Regions from separate parts of the Mesorhizobium sp. WSM4847 genome, predicted to be linked through region 2. Evidence: predicted binding sites of a transcription regulator. Region 2 holds the regulator's gene; each other region holds the start of a gene.
What was found. Region 2 encodes PhoB, which activates phosphate uptake and scavenging genes when phosphate is short. Its sites were predicted from a motif close to TGTCATNNANCTGTCAT; they were not measured.

Region 1: the regulator PhoB is predicted to act here: its motif matches at 1,962-1,978, upstream of AC0L28_RS05820 (alkaline phosphatase D family protein).
Region 3: the regulator PhoB is predicted to act here: its motif matches at 1,533-1,549, upstream of phnF (phosphonate metabolism transcriptional regulator PhnF).

What each region holds. Positions count from the first base shown of each region.
Region 1 is NZ_JBVVPY010000003.1:257,127-260,399, forward strand. Features, by position in the region: gene AC0L28_RS05810 (TetR/AcrR family transcriptional regulator) at 1-404, opposite strand, end outside; gene AC0L28_RS05815 (MFS transporter) at 487-1,770, shown strand; gene AC0L28_RS05820 (alkaline phosphatase D family protein) at 2,050-3,273, shown strand, end outside.
Region 2 is NZ_JBVVPY010000013.1:69,843-73,115, forward strand. Features, by position in the region: gene pstB (phosphate ABC transporter ATP-binding protein PstB) at 1-784, shown strand, start outside; gene phoU (phosphate signaling complex protein PhoU) at 820-1,527, shown strand; gene phoB (phosphate regulon transcriptional regulator PhoB) at 1,544-2,233, shown strand; gene AC0L28_RS19710 (ROK family protein) at 2,401-3,273, opposite strand, start outside.
Region 3 is NZ_JBVVPY010000002.1:347,538-350,810, reverse strand. Features, by position in the region: gene AC0L28_RS04395 (zinc-binding alcohol dehydrogenase family protein) at 1-749, shown strand, start outside; gene phnF (phosphonate metabolism transcriptional regulator PhnF) at 758-1,507, opposite strand; gene phnG (phosphonate C-P lyase system protein PhnG) at 1,631-2,095, shown strand; gene phnH (phosphonate C-P lyase system protein PhnH) at 2,095-2,706, shown strand; gene AC0L28_RS04375 (carbon-phosphorus lyase complex subunit) at 2,708-3,273, shown strand, end outside.

The sequences.
Region 1 (3,273 bases), on a different contig from region 2:
TTGGCCTCGCTCACCACGCGGGCCGGGTGGCCACGTTCGGGATATTCGACGGCCGCATTGGTCATGCCGCAGCCGCGATAGTCGGGCTTTTGCGTGCGCTTGCCGATGCGGGTCAGGAAGGCGGCGATCTGCGCGCGCGGATCGCCGGGATGGGCAGCCACCGCCGCGTCGAAGCGGGCCCAGAACTCGAGGTCGTATTGCCGCAGATAGGACGCGGCCAATTCGTCCTTGGACGGAAAGCTGCGATAGAGGCTGGGCTTGGTGACGCCGGCGCGCCGCACGATCTCGTCGACGCCGATCGCCCTGATGCCTTGCCGGTAGAACAGGTCGCGGGCAACGCGAAGGATTTTTTCGCCCGCGCGGGGCCGTTCATCCGCTTTGATCGCTGGTTCAATGCTTTTCATTCTTGGACGTGCCGTTGCCTGCTTGACAATGTTACCGATCGGTACGTATGCTCCCATGCATTGAAACGTACCGGTCAGTAACATGATAGCTCGATCCCGCCCGTTTGGCCAGCGCTATGCTTTCGTCGTGGTCGCCGTCATTTTCCTGTGCCTGCTGATCGCGGCGGGCCTGCGGTCGGCGCCGGCCGTCATGATGCTGCCGCTGGAGGAGAGTTTCGGCTGGCGGCGCGATGTCGTCTCGCTCGCCGCGGCCATCGGCATCTTCCTCTACGGCCTGACCGGGCCGTTTGCCGCGGCACTGATGGAACGGATCGGGCTGCGCCGCACGCTGCTGGCGTCGCTGGTGCTGATGTCGGGCTCGACGGCACTCAGCCTGTTGATGACCCAGCCCTGGCACCTGCTTCTCACCTGGGGCGTATTCTCCGGCGTCGGTTCCGGCGCGGTCGCCACGGTGCTCGGCGCCACCATCGTCAATCGCTGGTTCAAGACCAATCGCGGCCTGGTGATGGGGCTGATGTCGGCCTCGGCCGCCACCGGCCTGCTGGTGTTCCTGCCGTTGCTCGCCGCGCTCGCCCAGTCGGGCGGCTGGAAGCCTGTCGCCATCGCCATTGCGGTCGCCACCGCCTGCCTGGTGCCGCTGGTCTGGCTGCTGGTGCCGGAACGGCCGTCCGCGATCGGCATAGTGCGCTACGGCGCTGAGGCCGACGACGTGCCGCCGGTTCCGCCGGCCTCGCAGGGCAATTTCCTCTCCCACACGTTCAGCACGCTGCGTCGTGCCGCCGGCACGCGGGTGTTCTGGTATCTGTTCGCCACTTTCTTCATCTGTGGCTTCACCACCAACGGACTGGTCGGAACGCACCTGATCGCGTTTTGCGGCGACATGGGCATCGGCCAGGTGCAAGCCGCCGGCCTGCTGTCGCTGATGGGCATCTTCGACCTGATCGGCACGACGCTGTCGGGCTGGCTCACCGACCGTTTCGACCCGCGCAAGCTGCTCGGCGTCTATTATGGCATCCGCGGCCTGTCGCTGATCTATCTGCCTTATTCCGGCTTTTCGTCGACCAGCCTGATCATCTTCGCCGTGCTCTACGGATTGGACTGGATCGCCACCGTGCCGCCGACGCTCAGGCTGTCGAACGAGGCGTTCGGCGACCGCAGCGGGCCGATCGTCTTCGGCTGGGTCGTCGCCGGCCATCAGGTGGGTGCAGCGGCGGCCGCCTTCTTCGGCGGCACCATGCGTGAATTGCAGGGCAATTACGAACTTGCCTTCCTCATCGCCGGTATGACGGCAATAGCCGCAGCCTGCATCTCGCTGTTGATCAACACCAGCCGTCCGGCCTTCGAGCCGAACCCGCAGGCGGCTTGAGCTGTGACGGCCGAGCGCTAATCTCCCCCCTTGAGGGGGAGATGGCCGCGAAGCGGCCAGAGGGGGTCGGTCCGACCGGGCTCGGCCCCTTATCGCAGACGCAGGAGGTTGGCGCTCCACGCGACACGATCCCCTCTGTCGCCTTCGGCGACATCTCGCCCTCGAGGGGGGAGATTCGCCAGCCTGTTGATCGTCAGAAAACCTTCATGGTTTCGAGATGTGCGTGAAACATTGAGGCTGGACCTTAGCGGCGACGTTTAAGCCATCCAGGAGACAGCCATGAACAAGATTTCGCGCCGCGCTTTTGTCACGTCGGCGAGCGCCGCCGGCCTCGTCGGCGTATCGGGCCTCGCGCTTCCCTATTATTCGCGCGCCAATCAGCGGCCCGCCTTCAGCCATGGCGTCCAGTCGGGCGATGTCGACGCAACCAGCGGCGTGGTGTGGACGCGGACCGACCGCCCTTCGCGCGTCATGTTCGAACTCTCGTCGACGGAGAATTTCGCCAATCCCTTGCGCCTTGCGCCGCTCGATACGTCGCCGGCCAGCGATTACACGGTAAAGCGGCTGCTCACCAACCTCACCTCCGACCAGGACATCTTCTACCGCATGGTCGCGGCCGATCTTGCCGACATCAACGCCGTCTCCGAGCCGATCATCGGCCGCTTCCGCACGGCGCCGGCCTCGAAACGCGACATCCGATTCGCCTGGTCGGGCGATACCGCCGGCCAGGGCTGGGGCATCGACGACACCGGCATGAAGACCTATGCCACGATCGGCAAGCATACGCCCGACTTCTTCCTGCATTCCGGCGACACAATCTATGCCGACGGCCCGATGAAGGACGAGGTCGAGCTGCCCGGCGGCAGCAAGTGGAAGAACAAGGTCCTCATCGACGAAAAGCGCAAGGTTGCCGAGACGCTGGACGAGTACCGCGGCCAGTGGAAGTACAACATGATGGACAAGAACGTGCTGGGGCTCAACGCCATCTGCCCGACCTTCTACCAGTGGGACGACCACGAGGTGGTCAACAACTGGTCGGATTCGAAGGACCTGAGCGCCGACGACCGCTACTCGGAAAAAAATATCCATGTGCTGGCGGCACGCGCGGCACGCGCCTTCCACGAGATGACGACGATCCGCTACGAGCCGTCGGAACCGGGCCGCGTCTATCGCAAGATCGCCTACGGGCCGCTGCTCGATGTGTTCTTCCTCGACATGCGCTCCTATCGCGGCGCCAACGGTCCTGGCATGCAGGATACGGTGACGCCGCAATCGCGCATCCTCGGCGAACAGCAGATGAAGTGGCTGAAGCGCGAACTGGCAAACTCCAACGCGACCTGGAAAATCATCGCCGCCGACATGCCGCTTGGTCTCGTCGTCTGGAACGACGCCACCAACAAGGCCGGCGCCGAGGCCGTCAGCAATGGCGACAATGGCCCGGCCAAGGGCCGCGAACTGGAAATTGCCGACCTCCTTCGCTACATAAAGAATGCCGGCATCACC
Region 2 (3,273 bases):
GAAACTGAGCAGCGCAACCAACGCCCCTTCGATCAAGATGAAGGGCGAAAAGGTCTCTGTTCACTACGGCGAGAAGCGAGCTCTGTTCGACGTCGATCTCGATGTCCGCGAGCATCAGGTGACGGCGTTGATCGGGCCATCGGGCTGCGGCAAGTCGACGTTCCTGCGTTGCCTGAACCGAATGAACGACACCATCGATATCGCGCGGGTGAGCGGCAAGATCACGCTCGACGGCGAGGACGTCTACGATCCGAAAATCGATGTCGTCGAGCTGCGAGCTCGCGTCGGCATGGTATTCCAGAAGCCGAATCCGTTTCCGAAGTCGATCTACGAAAACGTCGCCTACGGTCCGCGCATCCACGGCCTGGCCAGGAGCAAGGCCGAGTTGGACGGCATCGTCGAATCGAGCCTGAAGAAGGCCGGCCTGTTCAACGAGGTCAAGGATCGCCTGCTCGAGTCGGGTACCGGACTGTCCGGCGGACAGCAGCAGCGCCTGTGCATCGCGCGCGCCATCGCGGTGTCGCCGGAAGTGATCCTGATGGACGAGCCCTGTTCGGCGCTCGATCCGATCGCCACCGCCCGCGTCGAGGAACTGATCGACGAACTGCGCCAGAACTATACGATCGTCATCGTCACCCATTCGATGCAGCAGGCGGCGCGCGTGTCGCAACGCACGGCGATGTTCCATCTCGGCTATCTGGTCGAGGAGGGCGCGACCGACAAGATGTTCACCAACCCCGACGACAAGCGCACCCAGGACTACATCACCGGCCGGTTCGGCTGAGCGGTCCGGCGAATTTCGAACACGAGGACAGCACCATGGGTGAACACACCGTCGCATCTTTCGACGAGGAACTGGAGCACATCGACCGGCTGATCCGCGACATGGACGAGCTCGCCGCCGCAATGGTCGCGGCCTCGATCCGCGCGTTGCTTGCGTCGGACAATGCGATGGCGCAGCGCGTCGTCTCGGACGACGCCATCATGGATGCGAGGCAGCGCGAACTCGATGACAGCGCCATCACGCTGATCGCCAAGCGGCAGCCGATGGCGCAGGATCTGCGCGCCGTGGTTGGCGCAATCCGCATGGCGGGCGATCTCGAGCGCATCGGCGATCTGGCCAAGAACATAGCCAAGCGGGTCAGCGCAGTCGGGCAGAGCGCGACGCCGCGTAATCTGTCGCACGGTATCGACGCGATGGCGGACCTCGTTCTTGTGCAGCTGCGCGGCGTGGTCGAGCACTATGTGTCGCGCGATGCCGGCGCGTTGAAGGAACTGCGCGCCGACGACCAGAAGATCGACGTGAAATACACGGCGGTTTTTCGCGAGCTCCTGACCTACATGATGGAGGATCCGCGCAACATCACCGCCTGCACGCACCTTCTGTTCTGCGCCAAGAATCTCGAGCGTATCGGCGATCACGTCACCAACATCGCCGAAAACGCCTACTTTGTCGTGACCGGGCAGCAATTGCCGGCGGATCGCCCGAAGCTCGACGAAACGACGATGTCGGCGCCGGCGACATGACAGGAGTGACCGGCCGATGATCGCGCCGCGCATCATGGTGGTGGAGGATGAAGAGCCGCTGGGCGTCCTCCTCCGTTATAATCTGGAATCCGAAGGCTATCAGGTCGAGGTGGTGACGCGCGGCGACGAGGCCGAAATCCGGCTGCAGGAAAACGTGCCCGATCTTTTGGTGCTCGACTGGATGGTGCCGGCGGTTTCCGGCATCGAGCTTTGCCGGCGGCTTCGGGTGCGCCCCGAAACCGAGCGGCTGCCGATCATCATGCTGACCGCGCGCGGCGAGGAGAGCGACCGGGTGCGCGGCCTTTCGACCGGAGCCGACGACTATCTGGTCAAGCCGTTCTCGACACCGGAATTCATGGCCAGGGTCAAGGCGTTGCTGCGCCGCGCCAAGCCGGAAGTGTTGTCCAGCGTGCTCAAGGTCGGCGACATCATGCTCGATCGTGAATCGCACCGGGTCTATCGCAAGAAGAGCGAGATCCGGCTCGGGCCGACCGAATTCCGGCTGCTCGAATTCATGATGCGCCACCCGGGCCGGGTCTTCTCGCGCAGCCAGTTGCTCGACAATGTCTGGGGCGAGACGATCTACATCGACGAGCGCACGGTGGACGTCCATGTCGGCCGGTTGCGCAAGGCGGTCAACAATGGTCGCATGCCCGATGTCATCCGCACCATCCGCGGCGCGGGCTATGCGATCAGGGAAGACTAGGGGATGTGCTGATATTCAGGTGATGCCGGCCTGCGAACGGCTGATACCTGCGCTTCCGGTGCTCATCTCATCCAAGAGTACGCTCCGCTCCGGTTCTCGGAACCCGCCATTCTCGACTCGGCCTGACCTGAACCTCAACACACCCCAAGTCGCGACCCGGGAATCCTTCAAGCCACGTTCTTTCCGACCGAGCCGGCTCGTGCCTGGATGCTCGGCGCGAAAATCTCCTGGTCGACGAAGCTTAGCGCCCGCATGGCGCAACCTTCGCGGATCAGCGGCAGCTCGTTCGGCTCGGTGTCGAAGGAAATCAAACCCGAATGCTGGCCGCCGGCGGTCTGGGCGATGGCCTCGCGCAGGGCCGGCTCGATCAGGTCGAAGGCGGCAGCGCTGGCGCCGACCATGGCCACCGGCGCCGGATCGATCAGCGCAAACAGGCTGCCGAGCCCGAAGCCGAGCGCCTCGCCGGCCTTGCGGTAGGCTTCGCGCTCCGGTCCGTCCGTCTCGCGCGCCCGGGCCGCCAGTGCCCGCATCTCGGCGTCGCTGACATCGGCGACCGGCTCGGCGTTCTCGCTCAACAGCCTTGCGTTGCGCCAGATGGCGTAGTTGCCGGCATAAGCCTCGACGCAGCCGCGCCGCCCGCAGCGGCAAAGCGCGCCGCCCGGCCGATGGATCATGTGGCCGAATTCGCCGCCTGAGGAGTGGGTGCCGGTGAACAGCTCGCCCTTCAGCACCAGCCCCATACCGATGCCGTGCGAGAGCAGGATGGCGATGAAATCGTCGCGGTAGCGATCCGGGTGGCGCCAGCGCAGCGCCACGGCCATCATGTTGCAGTCGTTCTCCATGATGGCCGGGATGCCGAACTCGCGTTCCAGAATGTCGGCGAAGGCGATGTTCGTCTGCGGCGTGATCGGTGACCACAACATGGCGCGCGCATGGGAATCGGTGATGCCCTGGATCGCCAGCGCGATGCGGGCGACGCTTTGGACATCGAGGTCGGGATCTTCGAGCCGGCGCCGGACGATGGCGACACATTCGCCGAT
Region 3 (3,273 bases), on a different contig from region 2:
GCAAATGCAGCGCCTGCCGCCTAGGCAAGCCGAATTGCTGCGTCAGGATCGAGGTGCTCGGCGTCCACCGCGACGGCGCCATGTGCGAACGGATCCTGGTGCCGGCGCAAAATCTTTATCCGGCCAACGGCCTGTCGCTGACCGATGCCGCCGCCGTCGAATTCCTGGCGATCGGGGCGCATGCCGTGCGGCGCTCGCTGGCTGATCCCGGCGCGCGCACGCTGGTCATCGGTGCCGGGCCGATCGGCCTCGGCACGGCGCTGTTTGCCCGCATCGCCGGTCTCGACGTGACGCTGCTCGACATGAGCGCGGAAAGGCTTGGCTTCGCCGCAAGCGAACTCGGCTTCGCCACCCTCGACGCATCACGGCAGTCTGCGACCGATCTAGTTCGCGAGGCGACCAACGGCGAAGGTTTTGACGCGGTCTTCGATGCCACCGGCAACACCCAGTCCGTCCAGTCAGCCTTCGCCCATGTCGCGCATGGCGGGACGCTGGTCCTGGTCAGCGTCGTCAAGGACGACATCGTCTTTTCCGATCCTGAATTCCACAAGCGCGAGATGACGCTGATCGGCAGCCGCAACGCTCTGCGCGTCGACTTCGACCATGTCGCCGCCTCGATCCGCGATGGTGCTGTGCCGCTGGCAAAGCTCGTCACCCATCGCACGACGCTTTCGGATACACCGCGCGACCTCGCCCGCTGGGCGCATGAGAAATCCGGCCTGATCAAGGCCGTCATCCAGGTCGGATGAACCGGACTTTAAAGCGCCGATATCTTGAGCTCGACCCGCTCAGCCGGAAACCGGGTTTCGGCAAACTGGATCGGCTGGCCGTCCGGCGTGACGTTGACGGCGACCGTGACCAGCACGATAGCGCCGGGCTGCAGATTAAGATCGGCAAGGTCGGCGGCGTCCGCGTGGCGGGCCGACAACACCGTCGATTGTCTGAGATAGTCACCGATGCCGAAACCCCGGAATGAGGCGGTCACCGATCCGGTTTCGGCCATGGCGGCATCGATGCCGGCGAAGCGAGCCGCGTCGAACCAGCCGGTCGCACGCGAGACCGGTTGCCCATCGGCTTCGCCGCGTGTCTCGAGGCGTATGACAGTCGAACCCCTGGCAAGCCCCAGCCCTTCGGCGACGCGCCGGCTGGCCGGCTCGACCGCCGATTCGAGCAGCACGCTGCGGCGCTCCGACGCCTGCCCTTGCAAGCCCTCCGAAAAACGGGTGCGGGCGCCGATCGGATAGGACAGGCGCTTGCGCGACAGCACGAAGGTGCCGCGCCCCTGTTCGGCCCTGAGCACGCCATCCTGCACCAGTGCGGCGATGGCGCTGCGCACCGTATGGCGGTTGACGCCATAGCGCTCGGCCAGTGCAACTTCCGGTGGCAATGCAGCATTCTCGGCAAAGTCGCCGACGGCGATCGAATGCAGGATCTGGTCGGCGATCTGCCGCCACAGCGAGACGCCGCTGCGCCGCTCCAAGCTGCTGGCCATCTGCTGACCGATCATTTCTTTGCCCCGATCTTTTTCGCGCTGTCATCCGTCCGTCATGGACACGCTTTAGAAAATAGATATAATTTGTATAATTGTCTATATCAATAGACGAATTTTCGATGCAAGGGAATGTCAACCATGCGAGGACAGGAAGCGCGCGATCAGCAGCTTGAGCGCAAGGCCGTCATGGCAACGTTGGCGCAATCGACCGGCGACGATATCGTCCGCCTCTGGAACGAAGCCGGCCTGCCTTCGGAAGCAGAACTCCTGCGCGGCCCTGAAACCGGCCTGGTCACCGTGCGTGGCCGCATCGGCGGCGGCGGCGCACCATTCAACGTCGGCGAGGCGACGGTCACCCGCGCGACGGTGCGGCTTGCCTCGGGAGAAGTCGGCCACTGCTATGCGCTCGGCCGTGACAAGCAGAAAGCAAAACTGGCGGCGATCGCCGACGCGCTCTGGCAGGATCCCATCCGCCGCAACGAGGTCGAGAGCAAACTCATTGCGCCGCTGCAGACCGCACTGGCCAGCCGACGTGAGCGGCGGCGCGCCGAGACGGCGGCAACGAAGGTCGATTTCTTCACCATGGTACGCGGAGAAGACTGATGGATATCGCAACGCAAGCGATCGAGGGCGGCTTTGCCAATCCGGTGTTCGACGCCCAGACGGTGTTCCGCGCCGTGATGGACGCAACGGCGCGGCCGGGCACCCTGCAGCCTCTGCCGGTCTTTGCCCGCCCACCGGCGCCGCTGTCGGCCACCGCGGGCGCCATCGCGCTGGCGCTGTGCGACAACGACACGCCGCTCTGGCTCGACCTCGTTTTGCAGGCCCCAGCAGCGATGAAATCCTGGCTCGGCTTCCACACCGGCGCGCCACTGGCCCACACGCCAGCCGATGCGCATTTCGCGCTGATCGCCACGCCGGCCGAGATGATGGCGCTCGACGGCTTTTCACAAGGCACCCAGGACTATCCCGACCGCTCGACGACGCTGATCCTGCAGGTCAGCGATCTCGTCTCAGGCGCGCCGCTGCTGCTCGAAGGTCCTGGCATCGAAACAACCGCGACAATCGCGCCGGCGCAGATGCCGCGCCACTTCGTCGAACAATGGAAGCAGAACAATCAGCGTTTCCCCCGTGGTGTCGACATTATCCTAGCCACCCCGGAAGGCGTTGCCTGCCTGCCGCGCACGACGCGCATCAAGACGATGGAGGCGTGATATGTATGTCGCGGTAAAAGGCGGTGAAGCGGCCATTGCCAACGCCCACGCCCTGCTCGCCGACCGCCGCCGCGGCGACCGTTCCGTGCCGGCGCTTCGCCTCGACCAGATCGTCGAGCAGCTGGCGCTCGGCGTCGACCGGGTGATGAGCGAAGGTTCGCTCTACGACCGCGAATTGGCGGCGCTGGCCATCGTTCAGGCGCGCGGCGACATGATCGAGGCTATCTTCCTGGTTCGCGCCTATCGCACCACGCTGCCACGCTTCGGCTACACCAAGGCGATCGACACCGGCGCGATGCTGGTCGAGCGGCGCGTGTCGGCGACCTACAAGGATTTTCCCGGCGGCCAGCTTCTCGGCCCGACCTTCGACTACACCCACCGGCTGCTCGATCCCGAGCTTGCCGCCGGTGGCGACGTCGCCGAGCCGCTGCAGCGTGCCACCGACGCGGACGCCATGCCGCGTGTCTCCGCCATCCTCGCCCGCGAAGGCCTGATCGAGCCCGACGGCGACATGCCGCAGGACCATATCCCGGGCGACATCACCCGCGAGCCGCTGGAGTTCCCGAT